DNA from 3 places in the Ensifer sp. EB106-03-01-XG145 genome. Region 1 is predicted to be linked to each of the others. Evidence: riboswitches for the same ligand, from Rfam matches in the RefSeq annotation. Region 1 holds a riboswitch; each other region holds the start of a gene.

What was found. Region 1 has a riboswitch for thiamine pyrophosphate ahead of thiB (thiamine ABC transporter substrate binding subunit). Riboswitches for the same ligand answer to the same signal wherever they lie in the genome.
Region 2: another riboswitch for thiamine pyrophosphate. It lies ahead of thiC (phosphomethylpyrimidine synthase ThiC); the one in region 1 lies ahead of thiB (thiamine ABC transporter substrate binding subunit).
Region 3: another riboswitch for thiamine pyrophosphate. It lies ahead of thiO (glycine oxidase ThiO); the one in region 1 lies ahead of thiB (thiamine ABC transporter substrate binding subunit).

Annotation. Positions count from the first base shown of each region.
Region 1 covers NZ_JBYTEC010000003.1:208,303-216,133, forward strand. Annotated here, with positions in the region: gene AC3WWH_RS11630 (multidrug effflux MFS transporter) at 1-757, opposite strand, end outside; gene AC3WWH_RS11635 (MarR family winged helix-turn-helix transcriptional regulator) at 754-1,257, opposite strand; gene AC3WWH_RS11640 (ABC-F family ATP-binding cassette domain-containing protein) at 1,335-3,161, opposite strand; gene AC3WWH_RS11645 (thiamine diphosphokinase) at 3,165-3,815, opposite strand; gene AC3WWH_RS11650 (GNAT family N-acetyltransferase) at 3,900-4,385, opposite strand; TPP riboswitch at 4,531-4,649, shown strand; gene thiB (thiamine ABC transporter substrate binding subunit) at 4,699-5,727, shown strand; gene thiP (thiamine/thiamine pyrophosphate ABC transporter permease ThiP) at 5,759-7,363, shown strand; gene thiQ (thiamine ABC transporter ATP-binding protein) at 7,360-7,831, shown strand, end outside.
Region 2 covers NZ_JBYTEC010000002.1:373,019-380,849, forward strand. Annotated here, with positions in the region: gene AC3WWH_RS10325 (hypothetical protein) at 1-62, opposite strand, end outside; gene thiC (phosphomethylpyrimidine synthase ThiC) at 276-2,096, opposite strand; TPP riboswitch at 2,187-2,315, opposite strand; gene AC3WWH_RS10335 (sigma-54-dependent transcriptional regulator) at 2,411-3,775, opposite strand; gene AC3WWH_RS10340 (sensor histidine kinase) at 3,779-5,647, opposite strand; gene AC3WWH_RS10345 (dicarboxylate/amino acid:cation symporter) at 5,876-7,201, shown strand; gene AC3WWH_RS10350 (helix-turn-helix transcriptional regulator) at 7,281-7,831, opposite strand, start outside.
Region 3 covers NZ_JBYTEC010000002.1:233,539-241,369, forward strand. Annotated here, with positions in the region: gene AC3WWH_RS09655 (AAA family ATPase) at 1-917, opposite strand, end outside; gene AC3WWH_RS09660 (amidohydrolase family protein) at 1,089-2,774, shown strand; gene AC3WWH_RS09665 (thiamine phosphate synthase) at 2,816-3,421, opposite strand; gene AC3WWH_RS09670 (thiazole synthase) at 3,418-4,191, opposite strand; gene thiS (sulfur carrier protein ThiS) at 4,195-4,392, opposite strand; gene thiO (glycine oxidase ThiO) at 4,389-5,360, opposite strand; TPP riboswitch at 5,521-5,641, opposite strand; gene bioB (biotin synthase BioB) at 6,054-7,070, shown strand; gene AC3WWH_RS09690 (8-amino-7-oxononanoate synthase) at 7,067-7,831, shown strand, end outside.

The DNA of each region.
Region 1 (7,831 bases):
TGCCGACGCCGAACTCGGTGGGCGTCAGGCCGACTTCGTTGATGAGCACGAAAGGCAACATCGTCGCCCAGGCGTAGAGCGCGCCGACCGCTCCGCCGATGACGAGCGTCGAGGTGACGAAGCGGCTGTCGCTCACCAATCGCCGATAGGCCGCAAGGATCGGCTTCAGGTGGCCCTTGGCCGGGTCGGGTGTCACGGTCTCGGCCATGAAGAACTGCACGGTGAGGCAGGCCATGGCGGCAAAGCCGACCATCAGGAAAAAGATCGACTGCCAGCCGAAAAGGCCGAGCGCCAGGCCGCCGAGGGTCGGCGACACCGCGGGCCCGAGCGCCAGCATCATGCCGATCATGTTCATGATGCGCGCCGCTTCGGTGCCGGTGAACTGGTCGCGCACGATCGCGCGCGCCACCGTCATGCCGACGGAAGCACCGATGCCCTGTACCAGGCGTCCGGCAAGCAGCACCGCGACCGACGGCGCAAAGGCAGCCATCAGGCTGCCGACGAGATAAATCGCCATGAAGTTCAGCGTCGCGCGGCGGCGCCCGATGACGTCGGACAGCGTGCCGGAAACGAGCTGGGCAAAGGCGAAGCCGGCGAAATAGAGCGACAGCGTCATCTTGATCGCCGCGTCGCTCGACGAAAACGCCCGCACCAACTCCGGCATGGCCGGCGTATACAGAGCCATGGAAACAGGCCCGAGCGCCACCAGGAACGCCCCGATGATGCTGGTGCGCCGCTCGCTCATGCGACGCGTCATTGCGAGGCTCCGGACTTGTCCTCGGACTTCTCGCCAGTTTCCTTGCCGGCGAGACACGGATCAAGCTCACGCAAGTTGTCGCGCAGGATGCGCAGATTGGCGCAGAGAACCTCGCGCGTCGCCTTGTCGAGCCCGGCAGTATAGGCGTTCATCATCTCCCTGAGCCCCGTCATCAGCTCGGTGAGCAGCGGACCGGCCTTCTCGGTGATGACGACGTTCTTGGCGCGGCGATCCGCCGGATCCGGCACGCGGGCAACAAGGCCCATCGCCTCCAGCCGGTCGAGATAGGCCGAAAGCGTCATCGGCTCGATGCCCATGCGGGTGGCGATTTCGGCCTGTTTGATACCCTCTTTCAGCACCACCTGGATCAATGTGCGCGCTTCGCCGGGCGTGATGCCCAGATCCATGGCATTGACCTTGCGGTCGAAAGCCCCGCGCAAAAGGCGCGAGACATCCGTGAGCAGCATTCCGATGGTTTCGGATTCAAGTTTGAAGGGCATCAGGATCGTTCACAAATGATATAATAAGCTTTTCTTATCATATCCCCTGACGCCGTTCAACACGCCCCTGGTTGCGGCTAGCCTTCGAGCTCCTCGCGCAGCATTTCGAGCTCCAGCCATTCCTCCTCCATGCGGGCGAGATCCGCACGAAGCTTCTCCAGTTCCTGCGCGAGCTTCGCAAAGGCGTTTGGATCTTTTGTGAAAAGCTTGGGATCAGCCATCTTTTCTTCGCGCTTGGCGGCATCGGCCTCTGCCTTGGCGATCTCCTTCGGCAGGTTTTCGAGCGCGAATTTCTGCTTGTAGGAAAGCTTGCCCTTGGCGGCCTTCGGCGCATCGGCGGCGGGTGCAGCGGCGTCGGCTTTGGCCTTTTCCGCCTTCTCTGCCTTGCGCTTCTCTTCAATCGCGCCCTTGCGCTGCGCCATCATGTCGGAATAGCCGCCGGCATACTCGATCCAGCGGCCATCCGGCTCCTCCGGGTTTGCCGGCGCGATCGTCGAGGTGACCGTACGATCGAGAAAGTCGCGGTCGTGGCTGACGAGGATGACCGTTCCGGCAAAGCCGGCGACGATCTCCTGCAAGAGGTCCAGCGTCTCGATGTCGAGGTCGTTGGTCGGCTCGTCGAGGATCAGAAGATTGGTCGCCCGCGAAAGGATGCGCGCCAGCATCAGCCGAGCGCGCTCGCCACCCGAGAGCTCGCGGATCGGCGTGCGCGCCTGTTCCGGCTGGAACAGGAAATCCTTCATGTAGCCGGTAACGTGGCGCTGCTCACCGTTGACAAGCAGGTTGTCGCCGCGCCCGTCGGTCAGGTAATGGGCCAGCGTATCGTCCAGGTTGAGGTCTTCGCGCTTCTGGTCGAGCGTCGCCATTTCGAGGTTGGTGCCGAGCTTGACGGTGCCTGTGTCCGGCTCGATCTGCCCGGTCAGCATCTTGAGGAGCGTCGTCTTGCCCGCACCGTTCGGGCCGACGAGACCGATGCGGTCGCCGCGATGCACGCGGATCGAGAAGGGCGCGACGATGGTGCGGTCACCATAGGCCTTGCTGATCTTCTCCGCCTCGATCACCAGCTTGCCGGATTCCTTGGCATCGGCTGCCGTCGCCTGCACGGTCCCCTGCGGCCCCTTGTGGCCACGATAGACCGCCCGCATGCTCTGCAGCTCGCCGAGACGGCGCATGTTGCGCTTGCGCCGGGCCGTCACGCCATAACGCAGCCAATGCTCCTCGCGCTCGATCGCCTTGCCGAGCTTGTGCTGCTCCAGTTCCTCAGCCTCCAGCACCTCGTCGCGCCAGGCCTCGAAATGGGCAAAGCCGCGATCGAGCCGGCGCGACTGGCCACGATCGAGCCAGACGGTCGCCGTCGAGACCTTCTCCAGAAAGCGCCGGTCGTGCGAGATCAGCACCAGCGCCGAACGGCTGCGGGTAAGCTCATCTTCCAGCCATTCGATCGTCGGCAGGTCGAGATGGTTGGTCGGTTCGTCAAGCAGCAGGATGTCAGGTTCCGGCGCCATGACGCGCGCCAATGCCGCACGGCGCGCCTCACCGCCCGAAAGGCGCGTCGGGTCTTCTTCGCCGGTCAGGCCCAGATGCTGCAGCAGGTAGGCGACGCGATAGGGATCGTCGCTCGGGCCGAGACCGGCTTCGGCATAGGCCTGCACCGTGTCGTAGCCGTCGAAATCCGGCGCCTGGTGCAGATAGCGGATGGTCGCTGAGGGATGGCGGAACACCTCGCCCGACTGTGCCTCTGAAAGGCCCGCGGCGATCTTCATCAAGGTCGACTTGCCCGAGCCATTGCGCCCGACAAGGCAGATGCGATCGCCCGGTTCCACTTGCAGATTGGCACCGGCAAGCAGCGGCGCGCCGCCGAAGGTCAAGAAGATATCGTCGAGTTTCAGAATTGGGGGCGCCAAGGCTCAGGCTCCGGAAAGATCATAGGGGCGGGCAAGCACGATGGCGCGTCCGCTCTTGAGGCTGAAGCGAAGGGGACCCTCCGCAACGTTGGAAACGGTTCGGGACGATCCGAACGGCAGGGTGAAATCGTCAAGCGGATAGCGCGCATTGACGATCGAAAGGCCGGTCAGCTCGGTCAATCCCAGCACGGAAAAGAGACAACCTTTCGGCAGGTCGAGATCGAGCGTGCCTGCCAGCAGCGGGTAGGCTTCTTCCTCGCCCGAGGTCATCAGCACCGAAAGCCCGCGCTCGGCAAGCGCTGCGGCCTGCAGCAGGTGCAGGAAGGCATGGTCGCTGCGGCTGCCGCCAAGCGCGCCGGCAAAGATCAGCCGATCAGCGCCGCGGGACAACGCAGCCTCGACCGCGATCTCGCCATCCGTCGCAGCCTTTGCCGCCGGGTAGGGCTCGCGTGGAACGGAGGCGAACTCGGACAGCAGGGCGTCTTCGGTCGAATCGAAATCGCCGACCCAGACATCCGGCACGACGCCGAGCAAGCGGGCATGGCGCATGCCGCCGTCAGCGGCAACGAAGCGGCTGCCGCTGAGCTGCTCTGTCAGCCGGCTGGTCACCGAGAGGGCGCCGCCAAGCAATATGGTGAAGGTCGATCGAGCCATGGCAATGCCCATAGCGCAAAGGATCGCGGAAGGAAAACGAAGAAAACCGCAAACCGCTGCGATCGCAGCAATTTGCCGAAGCCGTCAGTGTCCTTCCGGCACCGGTTCCGGGAATAGCATGCCGGCATAGATCCCGGGTGTTGAATCGGGAATTTCGATCGCGCCGGCCACGCGCTCGTAGAACTTCGCCGGGCCGACGCCACCGATGACCGCATAGCCGTAGCCCGCCTCGCGCATCGCCGTCAGGCTTGCAAGCAGCAGCGCCTCGCCGATGCCCTGCCCACGCATACCTTCATCGACGCCGGTTGGGCCGAAGAAGCCGAGCGCTGTCACGTCGTGGCAGGCAAAGCCGACGATCTTTTCGTCGCGCACCGCGACGTGCATGCGTGTCGGGGTCGAGGAGAAGGCAGCTTCCGCTTCGCCTGCCCAGCCGGCGCCAAACGTCTTTTCGATCCAGGAGACCACCAGACGGCGTTCCGGCGCCATGGCGCGACGGATGCTGATGCCTGAACCAAGCCGCGACTGGGGCTCTGCCGGAAGGGCATAAAGTCGAACTAGCATATCTGGCATGGGATTTCCTCCTTGCGGCCAAGCGTGATGGTGTCATAGCGCAGTTGCCGGTTGGCGAAAACGCCCGACAGAAAATGGGCTCGCCCCATGCGTCGCCCATTCCAAACACCGCTTGCCATGGAGCCGCCGCAGCGGTAAATCTCTTGCCGCTCTAACGGGGTGCCTCCCGACCGCATGGCGGCCGGAGGCTGAGAGGCGTCAAAACGCCAACCCGCGGAACCTGATCCGGCTCATACCGGCGGAGGGATTAGACGCGATCGCACCGATACGCCCTTTTCCCGTGCAACAACGAACTTTGGGAGAGGTGCTTCGCATGTCCAATTCATCACAGCTCAAAATACTTAGCCGGCTAGCGCTGGCCGCAAGCGCAAGCCTTGTTTTCACCGGTTATGCCGCCGCTGCCGACAAGACGCTGACCGTCTACACCTATGAAAGCTTCATCACCGAATGGGGGCCGGGCGCCAAGGTGGCGGAAGCCTTCGAAAAGACCTGCGAATGCAAGGTCAACTATGTCGGTGTTGCCGATGGCGTCGAACTCTTGACGCGCCTAAAGCTCGAGGGTGCTGCCTCGAAGGCCGACATCGTGCTCGGTCTCGACACCAACCTCGTGGCGGAAGCAAAGGCAACGGGCTTCTTCGCACCGCATGGCATCGAAGCGAAGGACCTGAAGGTGCCCGGCAACTTCTCCGACGACACCTTCCTGCCCTATGACTACGGCCATTTCGCCGTCGTCTACGACACCGAGACGCTGAAGACACCGCCGAAGAGCCTCAAGGAACTGGTCGAAGGCGACGCGTCGCAGAAGATCGTCATCGAGGACCCGCGCACCTCGACGCCGGGCCTCGGATTGCTGCTTTGGGTCAAGGCGGTCTATGGCGACGAGGCGGGTGCTGCCTGGGCGAAGCTCAAGGACCGTGTTCTGACCGTCACCCCCGGCTGGTCGGAAGCCTATGGCCTCTTCACCAAGGGCGAAGCGCCGATGGTGCTCTCCTACACCACCTCGCCCGCCTACCACATGGTCGCTGAGAACACCGAGCGCTACCAGGCGGCCACCTTCTCGGAAGGTCACTACATCCAGATCGAAGTCGCCGGCATGACCAAGAGTGCCAAGGAGCCGGAACTGGCAAAGCAGTTCCTCGCGTTCATGACCGGTCCGGAATTCCAATCGATCATTCCGACAACCAACTGGATGATGCCGGTCGCAGCAACCAAGGAGCCGCTGCCGGACGCCTTCAACAAGCTGGTCAACCCGGAGAAGACCTTCCTGCTGCCATCGGAAGAGGTCGCGAAGAACCGCAAGGCCTGGATCGACGAGTGGCTTGCTGCCATGAGCAAGAACTGAGGCCGGATTGTTCGCACTTCGCGAAAACCGCATGACTGTTGTCGCCGGGGCGATTTGCCTCGGCGCCTTCCTGCTCTTCGTCGGCCTGGCGATCGCCGCCTTGCTCGCCCAAACCGGCGGCACGGACGAAGGCACTCTGTTCGACGCCTATATCTGGCGCGTCACCCGCTTCACGCTGCTGCAGGCAAGCCTTTCCACTCTGCTGTCCGTGCTCTTCGCGATACCGGTGGCGCGGGCGCTGGCGCGGCGGCCGCGTTTCTTCGGCCGGATCTGGCTGTTGCGGCTGATGGCGCTGCCGCTCGGCCTGCCCGTTCTCGTCGGCGCACTCGGGCTGATCGAGATCTGGGGACGCCAGGGCTTCCTCAATTCCGGCCTGCGCTGGCTCGGCCTCGAGCAACCGATCAGCATCTATGGCCTGTTCGGCATCCTGCTTGCCCATGTCTTCTTCAACATGCCGCTTGCGGCGCGCCTGTTCCTGGCCGGCCTCGAGCGCATTCCCGCCGAATACTGGCGCAGCGCTGCCAATCTCGGCATGCCCTCCCGAGCGCTCTTCCGCTTCATCGAATGGCCCGTCCTGCGCGGCCTGTTGCCGGGCGCGGCCGGCCTCGTCTTCATGCTCTGCGCCACCAGCTTCACGCTCGTGCTGACGCTTGGCGGCGGGCCCGCTGCCAGCACCATCGAGGTCGCGATCTATCAGGCGCTGCGCTTCGATTTCGATCCGCCACGCGCCATCGCGCTGTCCGGCCTGCAGATCGCCATGACCGGCGTCCTGCTTCTCATCCTCAGACGTCTGGCAACGGATCCGGAAGAGGGCATGACCGGCGGCCGAACCGTTCGACGCTTCGATGGCACAACGACAGCGGCGCTGTTCAACGATGGCGCCTGGATCATCCTGGCATTGCTCTTCCTCATCGCCCCGTTGATTGCGGTGGTCGTCTCCGGCCTGCAGGCCGATCTTCTGAAGCTCGCGCGCGATCCGAGCGTGCACCGGGCACTGATGACGAGTGCGGCGATCGCGCTCGCCTCGGCACTCGCCTCCGTCGCCATGGCGGCCGTGATGATCCGCGCCGCGGCGACGGTCACCGCGCCACGCCATGCGGGCGCGCCGGCACATGGCCTTGCCGGTGCGATCGGCGCGAGTACCTCGCTGATCCTGCTGGTGCCGCCTGTCGTGCTCGGCGCCGGCTGGTTCCTGCTCCTTCGTCCGTTCGGCGATGTCGCGCGCTTTGCGCCTGTCATCGTCGTGGCGATCAACGCCCTGATGGCGCTTCCTTTCGTCCACCGTATCCTGGCGCCGGCCATGGCGACGCACGCGGCGCGTTCCGAGCGGCTGACCGCGAGCCTCGGCATCCGCGGTTTTCATCGCCTGCGATGGATCGACCTTCCCGCGCTCCGAAGGCCGCTGCTGATGGCGCTCTCCTTCGCCATGGCACTATCGCTCGGCGATCTCGGCGCCGTCGCCCTGTTCGGCTCGCAGGACATGGTGACGCTTCCCTGGCTGCTCTATAGCCGCATGGGCAGCTACCGCACCGCCGATGCGGCCGGCCTTGCCCTCTTCCTCGGGCTTCTCTGCCTGATCTTCACCATCCTCGGCACGGCGGAAGACGTCCGCCGGCGGGAAGGACGCAAAGCATGACCGAACCCAACGCTGCCATAGAACTGCGCAATGTCGAGGTTCGTTTCGAAACGACCACGCTGCGCTTCGATTGCACAATTGCTGCCGGTGGCATCGTCGCCGTTGCCGGCGCCTCCGGTTCCGGCAAGTCGACGCTCTTTCACCTCATCGCAGGCTTTGAAGATGCCGACCACGGCGAGATCCGTGTCCTCGGCCAGAACGCTGCCAACCAGGCACCTTCGGAGCGCCCGGTCTCGATGATCTTCCAGGACAACAATCTCTTCGCCCATCTCGATGTCGCTACCAATGTCGGCCTCGGTATCGACCCGGCACTTCGCCTGACGGACGAAGATCGGAAGAGGATCGAGGACGCGCTTCGCCGCGTTGGACTTGAAGGCTTCGGACGAAGGCTGCCGCCTACGCTTTCCGGCGGCGAACGCCAGCGGGTCGCGCTTGCCCGCGCACTTGTGCGGCACCGCCCCCTCCTGT
Region 2 (7,831 bases), on a different contig from region 1:
CCAGCGAGTGCCACAAGGCCGCCTATCGACAGGGCCGTCAGTCTCAGCAGGCGTGTCCTCAAGTCATTCTCCTCGTAAACGGCGTTATTTTCGTCGTCCTGCAAGAGCGCCGCAGAGGACAGCAGCTTGGCGTGAATGACGGGTCCGCCGGCGGCGACTTTTGCGTGAACCTTACATATCGTTCAACCGATAAGGGAGCAAGCTATTCCCCCAGGGCCCAGCATCCGCCTTGCCGTCGGAAGGGACTACGAGGCGTCCCTCCCGACGTGTGCGCTTTAACTCTGAGCTTCGACCTCAGCGACCGGCATATAGAGGTCGCCACCCTCGCGGTATTTCGCGGCCATTGCCTCCAGCCCCTCCTTCTGTGCCTCGGCGCGGATGTCGTGCGAGATCCGCATCGAGCAGAACTTCGGGCCGCACATCGAGCAGAAATGCGCGACCTTGTGCGCCTCCTTCGGCAGCGTCTCGTCGTGGAAGTTGCGGGCCGTCTCCGGGTCGAGGGAGAGGTTGAACTGGTCCTCCCAGCGGAACTCGAAGCGGGCGCGCGACAGCGCGTCGTCGCGCACCTGTGCGGCCGGGTGGCCCTTGGCGAGATCGGCGGCGTGGGCGGCGATCTTGTAGGTGATGACGCCGACCTTGACGTCGTTGCGGTCGGGCAGGCCCAGGTGTTCCTTCGGCGTGACGTAGCAGAGCATGGCGGTGCCGAACCAGCCGATCATCGCAGCGCCGATGCCGGAGGTGATGTGATCGTAGCCCGGTGCGATGTCGGTCGTCAGCGGGCCGAGCGTGTAGAACGGCGCCTCGCCGCAGACGGCAAGCTGCTTGTCCATGTTCTCCTTGATCTTGTGCATCGGCACGTGGCCGGGGCCTTCGATCATCACCTGACAATCCTTGGCCCAGGCGATCTTCGTAAGTTCGCCGAGCGTCTCCAGTTCGGCGAATTGCGCGGCGTCGTTGGCGTCGGCGATCGAGCCGGGGCGCAGGCCGTCGCCGAGCGAGAAGGAGACGTCATAGGCGCGGCAGATGTCGCAGATCTCCTCGAAATGCTCGTAGAGGAAGCTTTCCTTGTGGTGATGCAGACACCACTTGGCCATGATCGAGCCGCCGCGGGAGACGATGCCGGTGACGCGATCGACGGTGAGCGGGATGTAGTGCAGGCGTACGCCAGCATGGATGGTGAAATAATCGACGCCCTGTTCGGCCTGCTCGATCAGCGTGTCGCGATAGACCTCCCAGTTGAGGTCCTCGGCAATGCCATTGACCTTTTCCAGAGCCTGGTAGAGCGGCACGGTGCCGATCGGCACCGGTGAATTGCGGATGAGCCATTCGCGGATGTTGTGGATGTTGCGTCCGGTCGAAAGGTCCATAACCGTATCGGCGCCCCAGCGCGTCGCCCAGACCATCTTCTCGACCTCCTCGGCCATCGACGAGGTGACAGCGGAGTTGCCGATATTGGCGTTGATTTTCACCAGGAAGTTCCGCCCGATGATCATCGGCTCGGATTCCGGATGGTTGATGTTGGCGGGCAGGATCGCTCTGCCGCTGGCGATTTCCTGGCGCACGAACTCCGGTGTCACATGGTCGGGGATATGGGCGCCGAAGCTTTCGCCGTCGCGAGCTATCGCGCGTGCCGCATCGCGGCCGAGGTTCTCGCGGATCGCCACGAACTCCATCTCCGGCGTGATGATGCCGGCGCGGGCGTAGGCAAGCTGCGTTACCGCCTTGCCGCCAGTCGCCTTGAGCGGCGCGTGCTGGAACGGGAAGGTCGGCGTCAGCCGGTCGCCGCTGGCAAAACCGTTGTCTTCAGGACGGACGATGCGCCCCTCGTAGGTTTCCACGTCGCCGCGCCCGACGATCCAGTTGCGACGGAGTCGCGGCAGCCCCGCCTCGATGCTGATCTCCGCATCGTCGGCGGTATAGGCGCCGGAGGAATCGTAGACGGTAACCGGCGGCTCGCCGGAGGTCGGGTGCAGCGCGATCTCGCGCATCGGCACGCGGATATCCGGGTGGAGGATGCCTGATTTGTGGACCTTGCGGGAGGCGGGAAGCGGGCCTTGGGTGACCGTGAGAGGGGTGGGCTTTGTGGCAATATTCATGACGAGGCTCCAAGTTTGCGATTGGAGACCCAGTTCTGATGCCGGAAGGATGAAAGACGCTCCGCCAGGTGCTGGACGCACGGAATCCTGGCTTCGATATCTGCACCGTCCCTACGCCAGTATGAACTGGATCAGGTTCAACGGGTCACTGCGCCACAGCCGGTAAGCCGGCCATCCAGCAGAATCTCAGCCCCTTGCGGGACCCCCCTGGTGAATGCCCAAGAGATAGCCATCGAACGGCACGGGTCGTCAAGCGCGAATTCGCACGTCGACGAAGATGCAATTTTTGGGTGTATTTTGGCCGCTGACGAGAGTTAGCTGCCGGATTTTTCCGGAACGCCGCGCTCCGCATAGTCGGCTCGGTTGATGCCGTGGCGCTGGAGCTTGTCGTAGAATGTCTTGCGCGGAATACCGAGCGCCTCGATCGTCGCCTTGACGTCGCCGCGCTGGGCGCGAAGCACTTCCTTCAGGATCTCTGCCTCGTAGCGTTCGAGCCGTTCCGGTAGCGCGAAACCCGGCTGTTCTGCTGGCGCAACCGGCTGTCCCAGCGGGCCTTCGACGCCGAGCGCCACGCGTTCGGCAAAATGTGAGAGTTCGCGCACATTGCCGGGCCAAGCATGGGTCATCAGGTGTTGCTGCACTGCCGGCGAGACGTGAGGCACGTCGCGCTTGAAGCGCTCCGCCGCCCGCGTCAGGAAGTGCGAAAAGAGCAGCGGGATATCATCGCGGCGCTCGCGCAGCGGCGGGATCGACAGGATCACGACGTTCAATCTGAAGTAGAGATCTTCACGAAAGTCCCCGCGCTGCGCCGGATCGCCGAGATCGATCTTGGCAGCCGCGATGACCCTGATATCGACGGGGCGCACCTGATTGGTGCCGAGTGGCGTGATCTCGCGGGCTTCGAGTACGCGCAGCATCTTGACCTGGGTCGCCGGCGGCATCGCTTCGATCTCGTCGAGGAAGAGCGTGCCGCCGCTCGCATGCTCGATCCGACCAATGCGCTTCTTCAGGGCGCCGGTGAAAGCACCCTGTTCGTGACCGAAGAGTTCGCTTTCGATCACCGTTTCCGGTAGCGCGCCGCAGTTCAGCGCCACGAAATTGCCGTTGCGGCGCCGGCTCCAGTTGTGGAGCAGTGTCGCGACCACCTCCTTGCCGCTGCCGGTTTCACCGGCGACGAGCACGTCCACATCCGTGTCGGCGATGTGCCGGATCGTCTGGCGCAAGCGCTCCATGACCGGCGTCTGGCCGATCAGCGGCAGGCTGTCGCCGGCCGTTTCGGCCGCCCGTTTCAGCGCGCGGTTCTCCATGACGAGCCGTCGCTTTTCCAGCGCGCGCCGCACGCTTTGCACCAGCCGGTCGGCGGCAAAGGGTTTTGGGATGAAGTCGTAGACGCCATCCTGCAGCGCCTGAACTGCCATCGGGATATCGCCGTGGCCGGTCACCAGAATGACCGGCAGGTCCTTGTCGAAGGTAGCGATCCGGCGAAAGAGCTGCAGCCCGTCGATGCCGGGCATGCGGATATCACTGACGACAATGCCATCGAAGTTCGCGTCGAGGGTTTCCAAGGCTTCGGCGGCGCTCGCAAGCGAAGTGACGTCGAAACCGGCGAGCTCCAGCGTCTGCTTCATCGCCTTGCGCAGATCGTTGTCGTCGTCGATGAGGCAGACGGATGGCTGCATCGCTCAGGCCCTCTTCAGGCGAACCGTGAAGACGGTGCCCTTGTCGCTGGTTTCGACTGATATCTCGCCGCCATAGTCGGCGACGATCTCCTGGGAGATGGCGAGTCCAAGGCCGAGCCCTTCGTCCTTCGAGGTGTTGAAGGGGGTGAACAGGTCCTCGCGGATATGCTGTGGGATGCCGGGGCCGTTGTCGGCAACGACAAGCAAGACGGTGTCGGAGGGACCTTCCTCACAGCGCACGCGGATCTCGGCATCGCTGCGCTCGCCGAGCGCCTCCAAGGCATTCTGCAGCAGATTGATCAGGACCTGTTCAAGACGGATGCGGCTGCCGTAAACGCTGAGCCCGTTTTCCGGCAGGTCGATGATGATTGCATCCATGCGGCCGGCAAAGCGGCTGCGAAGCAGCATCAAAGCGCCCTCGATTACCTCGCGCATCGGCGTCGGCTCGGCGACGAAGCGGCCCTTGCGGGCGAAGCTGCGGAGCTCGTCTGTGATCGTGCCGACCCTTTCGGTCAGTTCCGCGATGCTGGCGAGGTTCTCCACCGCCGTTTGCTGCTGCCCCCGGTCGAGGAAGGTGCGGGCATTGTCGGCATAGGCGCGGATCGTGGCGACCGGCTGGTTGATCTCGTGGGCGACGCCGGCGGCCACCTGGCCGAGGATCGCCAGCCGGTTTGCCTGAACCAGTTCCTGCTGCACCGCCTGCAGCTTCTCGCCGGTGCGCCTGTGGTCGGCAATCTCCGTTTCGAGATGATCGCGCGCAAGGCTTAAGTCATGGGTGCGCTCCGCCACGCGGCGCTCCAGTTCATCGCGTGCAGCACGCTCCCTGGTCGCAACCAAGGTCAGGGCCTGGCGGCGACGCAGGAGAAAGGCTGCAAACGCGAGCAGCGGCACGACCACGGCCAGCGCAATCAGCCGGGCCTCGCGGGTTGCCGCCGAGACCGCACCATCCAATGGCGCCAGTTGCTCCAGCCGCCAGTTCGTGGTCGGAACCATGGTTTCGACCCGCAGGAACCGCCGCTCGCTGTCGCCGGGCAATAGCGCCCGCAACTCGCTGGAGCCGTCGCTCGTCGGCTCGATGTCGCGGAACGGCAGCGGCAGCAGCGAGGCATCGCCGAATTGCAGGCTGTCGCGGATCGCGGCCACCCGGTCGCGCGGAATGGTTCTGGTGGTCATGAAGCGCCAGGACGGGAAACTGGTGATGAGCACGATGCCGCGCCGGTCGGTGACATAGACAGGCTTGCCGGAAGCGAGCCACTCCGCTTCCACATCGTCGAACTCGAGCTTGGCGACGACGACGCCGATCGGGCCGTCCTGCCCCTGGACCCGACGCGAGATGTAAAGGCCCGGCCGTTTGCTGACCGTACCCATGGCGAAATGCTCCGCCTTGCCGTCCCGCATCGCCATGCGGAAATATTCGCGGAAGGCGTAGTCGTTGCCGACGAAGCTCGTCGGCTCACGCCAATTGCTGGCGGCAACCGCAACGCCGTCGGTGCCGATCACATAAATGACGGCGGCGTCCGTGTTGGCGGCAAGTGCCTGCAGTTTCTCGTTCAGCCGCTGCAGTGCCTGATTGTTGTGAGTCGAAAGCGCGGCCTTCACCTCGACGTCGTCGGCCAGCACCAGCGGCGTCGAGCGTTGGCGTTCGAGCACGGCGCGCAACAGCGACGCCTTCAGATTGGCATCGATCCGGCTCTGGGCGTCGACCGTTTCGAGCGCCTGGCTGCGTCCATACTCGCCGGCAAGCAGGAGGGCGGCGACAAGCAGGACCACGGCGAAGCCGGCGAACACCAGCCAGCTGCGGCGCATCGACCGGTCGAGATCTGCCAGATTGAGGGGGGCGAATGGGGCATTGAACATGGCGCGATTGTGCATTTTTTCGCTCAGACTTCCAGGTGGCCTGTGCGGAAATCCGCTCAACTCTTTGTGCGTGTCGAACCGTATGAACGAAACATCCACGTCGATTCAAGGGCTTGGCTCTCGCCGCAGAGAATTGGCACGCCCGTTGCAAATGACATCCTCATGACAGCCCGAGCTGTCGCGCATCGGAAATTGACCCGGGAGGCCCGGCATGACGCCGGACTGGGTCCAGTGGAGGATATCATGATTATCGACCAATCCGCGGAACCGCGCGGCAAGACACCTTTCTATCGTCATCTCTATGTCCAGGTGCTGGCGGCGATTGCCGCGGGCATCCTGCTCGGCCATTTCTATCCGTCGCTCGGCACCGAGCTTAAGCCGCTCGGCGATGCCTTCATTCGCCTGGTCAAGATGATCATTGCGCCAGTCATCTTCCTCACGGTCGCCACCGGCATTGCCGGCATGACCGATCTCGCCAAGGTCGGCCGCGTCGCCGGCAAGGCCATGATCTACTTCCTGACCTTCTCGACGCTGGCGCTGATCATCGGCCTGATCGTCGCCAATGTCGTTCAGCCGGGCGCCGGCATGCACATCGATCCGGCATCGCTCGACGCCAAGGCGGTGACGACCTTTGCCGAGAAGGCACATGAGCAGACGATCGCCGGCTTCCTGATGAACATCATCCCGACGACGCTGGTCGGTGCCTTTGCCGATGGCGACATCCTGCAGGTGCTGTTCATCTCCGTGCTCTTCGGTCTCGCGCTTGCCATGGTCGGCAAGAAGGCTGAGCCGGTCGTCGATTTCCTGCACGCGCTGACGCTGCCGGTCTTCAAGCTCGTCGGCATCCTGATGAAGGCCGCTCCGATCGGCGCCTTCGGCGCCATGGCATTCACCATCGGCAAATACGGCGTTGCCTCGATCGCCAATCTGGCGATGTTGATCGGCACCTTCTACTTGACGTCCTTCCTCTTCGTCTTCCTGGTTCTCGGCGCCGTCGCCCGCTACAATGGCTTCTCGATCATCGCGCTGATCCGCTACATCAAGGAAGAACTGCTCCTGGTTCTCGGCACATCCTCGTCGGAAGCGGCACTGCCGGGCCTGATGAGCAAGATGGAAAAGGCCGGCTGCAAGCGCTCGGTCGTCGGCCTGGTCATCCCGACCGGCTACTCCTTCAACCTCGACGGCACCAACATCTACATGACGCTGGCGGCCCTCTTCATCGCCCAGGCCATGGACATCCCGCTGTCGCTCGGCGACCAGGTGCTGCTGCTGCTCGTCGCCATGCTGAGCTCCAAGGGTGCTGCCGGCATCACCGGTGCCGGTTTCATCACGCTGGCCGCAACGCTCTCGGTCGTTCCCGCCGTGCCGGTCGCCGGCATGGCGCTGATCCTCGGCATCGACCGTTTCATGTCGGAATGCCGCGCACTCACCAACTTCGTCGGCAATGCGGTCGCGACGATCGTCGTTGCGAAGTGGGAAGGTGAACTCGATGAAGCGCAGATGGCAGCTGTCCTCGGCGGTCGCGCGCCTGCCGCCCTTCCGCAGCCGGCATTGCAGCCGGCCGAATAAGGTTGCCTCCCAAGGCATGACTGCCTAAGCGCAGTCCGAACGCGGCCCGTGGAAACACGGGCCGCGTCGTCGTTTGGGCTCATCGCCCGCTCAGCTTCATCTTCGGCCGGTCGGGCGCACTACCGTTCAAGTAGGCGATGAACTCTCTCAGCATAGGCACTCGGCGAGGGCGGAAGCTCTCTTCAGTCATGCGGATATCGACGACGCGATCGACGCGAAACTTGCGATAGCCCTCTCTGAGGCAGCACCAGGCGAGCAGCACCAGCACCCGCTCCAGATAGACGATCGCCAGCGGCAGCACCTGCCGGTCGGTCCTCTGTTGCCCAGCGTCCACATAGCCGATGACGACCGCGCGCTCCTGCCAGCAGGCTTCGCGCAGCAGGCTGACATCGGCCACCGGTGGATCCCGGCGCTCGAAGCGATAGACCTGTGATGCGGCGTGCAGCGCCTGGCGCTGCAACCGGTCGGGCAGCGTCGCCGTGATCTTCGAAAGCACAGCGCCTGCCGCGGCCGCAAGATCAGGCTCGCCCATGTGCTGCACTTCGGCGAGGCCGAGCACCAGCGCCTCGATTTCGAGTCGCGTGAAGGTCTGGGGTGGCAAGGCAATGTCCTCGGTCAGCCGGTAGCCGA
Region 3 (7,831 bases), on a different contig from region 1:
CCGGAATGGAGCGCTGTGTGCAGGATCTCTCCACCGGTGCGGCCGACGACGGCAATCGATCGTGCTACGAGCTTGTTCAACCGATCGAGATCCGTATCGAGATCGCGCCCGACGATATGCACGAAAAGCGCGGTCACGATCCTGAGGTCTGCGAGCCATTGTGAAAGCGGTGAGAGCAGGCGGCTGCGCAGCGAAAGCGGTAGATAGGCTTCAAGCCGGTCGGTTGCGGAGCCCGGCTGAGTGCGGGGCGCTTCCTTCGTGGTCGAGCAGGGCTCGATGCTTTCGAGGCGTGTGGTCCCTTCCCGGTTCAGCCCGCCCTTGGCGCGCCTGCCGATCAGCTGCCACGCGGCATCGGACACGAGAATTTCTCCGGCGTCGCTCAGTTGGCCGCCATGATCGGCCTGGGCCAGGCAGTCGCCTCCGACGATCAGCCAACGCTGGTCCGCACGCGGCAGCAGATGCAGCAGCGTAATGGCGCCGGCACCGACGGCGATGCGCAGTTGAAGCGCGTCTTCGGGATTGCCCGGCCCGCCGATTTGCTCGCGGATACGTTCTGCACAATAACAGCTGCGCCAGGCCGTCTGTTCGAGCTCATCCGGGGATGGTGCCCGCCAGCCGGCAATCAGGCTGTCGCCGGCGAAACTCAAGACCGTGCCGCCATGCTCCTCGATATGGTTGATGAGCTCGCCCATGAAGGCGTTCAGAAGCAGGCTGACGCGTTCGGCGCCGGCAGCGCGGTCGCTTTCGGACCATTTGGCGGTCAAACGCGTAAAGCCGGAAATGTCGGCGAAAAGCAGCGAGCCGAGAAAGTCTTCCCGAGCGGGGGCAGCCGATTCCGTTGCTGCCGGGGAGGACCATTGGACCAGGGCTCCGGACAGGTAACGTTGGAACTCATATTTGCCGGCGCCACCAACCACGCAAAATTCTCCCCAAGATTTTAGAGTAACACGCCTCCTGTCTGACTGAAAGTCGACTCACGCTGATCTACGGGACCCCAGTAACGGCAAGTAAATATCTGTTTCGCGCGGCTTTCGGACGGAGTAATGTTTGCCCGATTGTTCGAGGGGGTCTCGCAACAGGAGGGGACAATGGAGGTCGACTGGGCTGGTCCGGTTGCCGCCGTGACGCGCCGCGATGTCTTGCGGCTGGTTTCGGCGGGCGTGCTTGCAAATGTGCTTGCCGGATGCCGGCATCTGCCTTTGCCCGGCGCCTGCAGTCTCAATCATCCGATCATCGACGTCCATTGCCATTTCTTCAACGCGGCGGATGTGCCGGTGGATGGCCTGGTTCGCTACGTGGCGCTGCGGGAGAAGATGCCGGAGAAAAGGCTCTCCGCGAACGCTGAGGAGGCGAAGGGGCTGGAAAATGCCCTGGTGGTCTTTCTCGTGACAGCGCTTGGCGATGTCGCGCCCAAAGCCAAACATGAACTTGCTGTTCTGAAAAAAGGCGCTCGGCGCCTTTCCGACGCCGAGCTCGCGCGGCGCAAGGACGAGCAATTGCGCGTCGCGGTAAGGGATCTGATCGCGCGCGCAGGCGAGCAACGATCGACGTTTTCGAGGCGCAGTCTTGGCGAATCCCCTGACTATGACGGTTTGCTGCGCCAGCTCGGCGGAACTCCCGATCTGCCCCAGACATTCCAGCGGCGTTCGGGCGGCGGCGTGAGTGAAGCGGATGTCGATACCGTCGCCACCGCCGCAAAGGCGCACGACCAGATCGGAACCTATCTTTCCTTCGTCCGGCTGATGCAGGACTACCGGGAAAACCTGGCGGAAGCCTATGTCAAGATCTTCGCTTCCAAATGTCGGCTCTCTCTGATCACGCCGAGCATCCTGGACTTCGATAAATCGCTTCACGGGACATCATCGCCACAGCGCGACCAGATCGACGTCATGGACGAGGTCCAGCAGATCGTCACCAGGAAGCACGGCATCCGCATGCACAGCTTCGTCGGCTTCGATCCGCATCGGGAAGCGCAAAGGCCGGGTTCATCGCTGGCAAACGTCCAGTACGCGATCATGGAAAAGGGCTTCATCGGTGTCAAAATCTACCCGCCGATGGGCTTCAAGGCATGGGGCAATGCGGATCCGGCGATCGATGGCGCGCTGAAGCGGCTCTACGCCTGGTGTCGCGACAACGATGTGCCGATCATGGCCCATGCGGAAAACAGCATCGGGGCCGGCTGCGGCTACGGCAATCTTGCAAGCCCCGCCTATTGGAAGAAGCTGCTCGACACGAACCAGTACGATAAGCTGCGGATCAATCTCGCGCATTTCGGCGCCTTCGACGAAATCCTGCGCCCGGGGGCGCCGACAGGCGTGATGGTCTCCTGTGCCCAGGACAAGTTTTCCGGGCCGCCGACCTGGGAAGAGATCATCGGCAGGACGATCGATCACGAGCGTCGCCCGAACCTGTTTGCGGATCTGAGCTATCTCAGCGAACTGGTCAGCAGCGACGACAAGAATCTTCACACGAAGATCCGGCAGCTGTTGGACGAATGGCTTGATGATTACGACCCGGACGCCCGCCATCTCATGTTCGGCACCGACTGGTCGATGATGGCGCTGGAGAAGGACTACAACGCCTATGTTTCGAGAATAGTCGAGCAACTGACGCTCGCCAGCGTCAGCGACGAGCACCAGCAGAATATCCTCTGGAGGAACGCTTCCCGCTTTCTCGGTCTCGACCGGCCCGGCAAAACGCGCGACCGGCTTACCGCCTATTGCGACAAGCACGGCCTGGGTTCGGCCTGGCTTTCAGAACTGGCGATTGCCTGAGGCAGAGCCACGGCGTCAGGTGATCCCGCTGTTTTCCTCGATCAGCGCCACGTCGCCGTGCGTGCAATCCACTCCCGCGTCCGCCCCTCTGGATCGCCATTCAGCGTGATATCGGTGACGACCGCGGCGCTGTCGACGCCATGCTCGAAGACGCCGGCAATCCGGTCGATATTGAGGCCGCCGATCGCAACGAGCGGCAGCGGCGTGACGCGCTCCCGCCAGGCGGAGAGGCGCGGCAGCCCCTGCGGATCCCATTTCATCTGCTTGAGGATCGTCGGATAGATCGGTCCGAGCGCGACATAGTCGGGCTTGGCGGCAAGCGCCGTCTCCAGCTCCCTCTCGTCGTGGGTGCTGAGGCCGAGCTTCAGGCCGGAAGCGCGGATTGCGGCAAGATCCGCATCCGCGAGATCCTCCTGGCCGAGATGGACGAAATCGCAGCCCTCGTCGATTGCGAGGCGCCAGTAATCGTTGACGACGAGCTGGCACCCATGACGGTCACAGATCGCCTTGGCCGCGCGGATCTCATCACGAAGCTCTGCTTCCGGACGGTCCTTGACGCGAAGCTGCACCAGTTTCACGCCGAGCGGCACCAGCCGCCCGATCCATTGGGCACTATCGACGATGAGGTAGAAGGGGTCGAGTTTCACGCGAACACCGCCTTTCCGATGACGGGCGTGGAGGGAACGGCAAAATCGCGCGGTTCGAGCATGCCCGCCTCGAAGGCGTCGAGTCCGGCGTCGATTGCCCGGGCGAAGGCGGAGGCCATGAGGGCCGGTTTCGTTGCCCCGGCGACGGCGGTGTTGAGCAGAACCGCGTCGAAGCCGAGTTCCATCACTGTCGTTGCGTGTGAGGGCCGGCCGATGCCGGCATCGACGATCAGCGGCATATCCGGAAAATGGGCCCGCATGGCGCGCAGCGCCGGGATGTTCTGTGGCCCCATGGCGCTGCCGATCGGCGCGCACCAGGGCATCAGCACCTTGCATCCGGCCTCGACGAGGTGCTCGCCGACCACGAGGTCGTCGGTCGTGTAGGGGAAGACCTCGAAGCCTTCGGCGCAAAGGATGCGTGCTGCTTCGACCAGCCCGAAGACATCGGGCTGAAGCGTATCCTGATGGCCGATGACTTCGAGCTTGATCCAGTTGGTGCCGAAGACCTCGCGCGCCATCTTGGCGGTCAGCACCGCCTCCGACACCGAGTGGCAGCCGGCGGTGTTGGGCAGCACGTGCACGCCGAGCGACCGGATCAGGTCGAAGAAAGCGCCGCCCTGACGGCCGCCGGCGGTTTCGCGGCGCAGCGACACCGTGACAATCTCGGTCGCCGACGAACGAACCGCGTCTTCGAGCGCGGCAGGCGAGGGGTAGCGGGCGGTGCCCAGAAGCAGGCGGGAACGCAGTTCCTGTCCATAAAGCGTCAGCACGTCTCAGCCTCCTTTCATCGGCGAGAGAATTTCGATCCGGTCGCGATCGCTCAGGGAATGGGCCGAGCGGTCGGCTCGGTGCACCAGCTCGCCGTTGACGGCGGTGGCAAGCCAATCCCCTTCGAAGTCGAGTGCGGCCAGGAGTTCGGCAAGGGTCGTGACTGTGAGGTCGTGATCCTCGCCGTTGACGGTCAATTTCATGCGGCGTCTCCCTTCAGGTTCTGGGCAAGGGCAAGGTTCGCCGCTTCCTCGGCCAAGGCCGGTGAAAGCAGGAAGCCGTGGCGATAGAGCCCGTTGAGCGTGATGGTGTTTCCGGCGCGCATGACGCGCGGCAGATTGTCGGCAAAGGCCGGCCGGACGCCGGTGCCGGTTTCGAGAAGGCGCGCCTCGCCGAAGGCGGGGTGAAGCGCATAGGCAGCGTTCAGCAATTCCATCAGCGAACGGGCGGCAATCGGACCGCCATCGTCGGTTTCGATCATGGTCGCGCCGCACATGAACAGACCATTGCCGCGCGGTACGATGTAGAGCGGGATGCGCGGGTGGATGAGACGGACTGGCCGCGACAATTCCACCTCGCCGGTCTGCAGATAGAGCATCTCGCCGCGCACGCCGCGCAGGCCGGCGATGGGGCCGATCCGCGAAGCGCCGCTACAGTCGGCGATCAGATCGCTGTCGCTGCTATTATCCGCCTCGCCGATGAAGGCGACGCCGTTCTCGACGAGCTTTTGCCGCAGCAAGACAAGCGCCCGGCGCGGGTCGAGATGCGCCTCGCCGGGGAAGAACAACGCCTCTCGGAAGCGACCGGCAAGCGCCGGCTCCAGTCTCGCGATCGCTTCTCCGTCGAGCCATCCGAAGCCGGACGTGCGCGAAGCGAAGCGTTTGAGTTCGCCGACGTCTCGCGGCGGAGCGACGACGAGGGTGCCGTTGCGTGACACTTCGCCCGGAAGCGCACGGTCCCACCAGTCGATGGCGCCGATGCCGCGCGTCAGCACCGTTTCCTCGGCGCTCTCGCGTTCGCACCAGGGCGCCAGCATGCCGCCGGCAAACCACGACGCCGCCCCGCCGAAGTCCGGCTGCCGCTCGGCAACGGCCACCTCGACGCCACGGCCGATCAGCTCATGTGCCAAGGTCAGCCCGACGACGCCGGCGCCTTTGATCAGGACGCGCATGGTCAATGCGCCCAGCTACGGCGAGCCGAACGTCGGTCTGAAGGAAGCAGAATCGCGATGAAGATACGCATTGCCGAGGCTCCATTGTTGGAGACCCAGTTCGGACCGGAAGAGAGGGAAGGACGCCTTGCCGAGATCTGCTCGCGCGAACGCGAATGCGGCAGCGATGTCTGCACCGTCCCTACGCCAGTATGAACTGGATCAGGTTCAACGGGTCACTGCGCCGCGGAAGTCGCCTAGCAGAATCTCAGCCCCTTGTCGGGACACCCCTGGTGAATGCTTCAAACTGAGCGGCTGGAGCGGATTTTGTCAAGGGCTGCCGGCGTGTACCTCGCGTGCGGTTCTTTGGCTGAAAATTATCTATAAAAATTGGAAAGGCATGTGTTCTTGCGGCTCGGTGGTGTCGGTAGCGGGCATCGGTCGGGAGATCTGCGGATGGTGCGAGGCGCAAGGTCCGAAAATCTGGGCATTTGGCGGCTGCTCTCATTGCCATCAGCTGATGCCGCCAAGGCGGAGAGTTGCGGCATTTGCCCTTCTCGCCGCATCCGTTGAATCGTATGAAAGCACGCTATAATTGAAGTAGTAGAGTGCGCTCTCCTTTTGGGTGGTTGCTTGATGCGGTGCTCGTGAAAATTATAGATAATAATGGATTCTATCTATTTTGCTTTGCCGCAAACAGGGAAGTGAACGAACATGCTGGATACAAACAGATCGACCGAGCCGACCTCGGGAGCCACCAAACCCGCCAAAACCGGTTGGAATCTGGCCGACGCGCAAAAAATCTATAATTTGTCGTTCAACGACCTTCTGTATCGTGCGCAGTCCGTTCACCGCGCCCAGTTCGACCCCAATGCCATCCAGATGAGCCGCCTGCTCTCGATCAAGACCGGCGGCTGTGCCGAAGACTGCGGCTATTGCAGCCAGTCGGCGCACTACCCGACGGGGCTGAAAGCGTCGAAACTGATGGAAGTCGAACAGGTTCTTGCAGAGGCACGCAAAGCGAGGGATGGCGGCGCGACGCGCTATTGCATGGGCGCCGCCTGGCGCAGCCCGAAGGAGCGCGACATGGAGGCGATCGTCGCCATGGTCCGCGGCGTCCGGTCGCTCGGCATAGAGACCTGCATGACGCTTGGCATGCTGACGCCGGAACAATCCGGGCGGCTCGCAGATGCCGGGCTCGACTACTACAACCACAATGTCGATACGTCGGAGCGCTTCTACGGCGAGATCATCACCACCCGCAGCTTTGCCGACCGGCTGGAAACGTTGGCAAACGTCCGCGAGGCCGGCATCAAGGTCTGCGCCGGCGGCATTCTCGGCATGGGCGAGACGGCTGACGATCGGATCTCGATGCTGGTGACGCTCGCCAATCTGCCGGTGCCCCCCGAAAGCGTGCCGATCAACATGCTGATTCCGATCCCAGGCTCGAAGCTTGCCGATGCGGCGCCCGTCGATCCGATCGATTTCGTCCGCACCATCGCACTCGCCCGCATACTCATGCCCGCGTCTCACGTCCGCCTTTCAGCCGGCCGCACCGACATGAGCGACGAGATGCAGGCACTCTGTTTCTTCGCCGGCGCCAATTCGATCTTCGTCGGCGAAACGCTGCTGACCGCCGACAACCCCGGCGAGGATCACGATGCGGCACTCTTCCGCCGCCTCGGGCTGAAGCCGATGGCGCCTACGGCAGAACCGGAAGCGGCCGAATGACCGCGGGCTTGCTCCACCGCTACGAGAAGACGCTTCACGGCCTTGAACGCAAGGAGCGCCGCCGCGAACTCGCCTCCGGCAGTGGGGTCGACTTCACCTCGAACGACTATCTGGCGCTCGCCGGATCGCCGCGTCTGAAGGCCGCAATTGCCTCAGCGATCGACCGCGGCGTGCCGGTCGGGTCCGGCGGTTCGCGGCTGTTGCGCGGCAACCATGCGGAACATGAGGCGCTGGAGGCGGAGGCGGCAGCGTTCTTTGGCGTGGAGCGAACGCTGTTCTTCGGCAGCGGCTATGCGGCCAATGCCGCCTTGTTTTCGACGCTGCCGCAGCGCGACGACATTATCGTCCACGATGCCCTGATCCATGCGAGTGCCCATGAGGGGATCGCCGCAAGCAGGGCCGGCGCGGTCGCGGTCAAGCACAACGACGTCGACGCCTTTGCCGATGCGATCGGCACGTGGCGCAAGCGCGGCGGCATGGGACATCCCTGGATCGCCGTCGAAAGCCTCTATTCCATGGATGGCGACCGGGCGCCGCTTGCGGATCTCGCCGCACTGGCCGCGCGGCATGATGGTTTTCTGGTGGTCGACGAAGCGCATGCGACCGGCGTTTTCGGACCCGACGGCCGTGGTCTGGCCGCGGAATTGGAAGGCCGAAGGAATCTCGTTGTGCTCCATACCTGCGGCAAGGCGCTCGGCGTTTCCGGCGCCCTTGTTGGCGCAAACGCCGTGCTTTGCGACTATCTTGTCAACCGTGCCCGC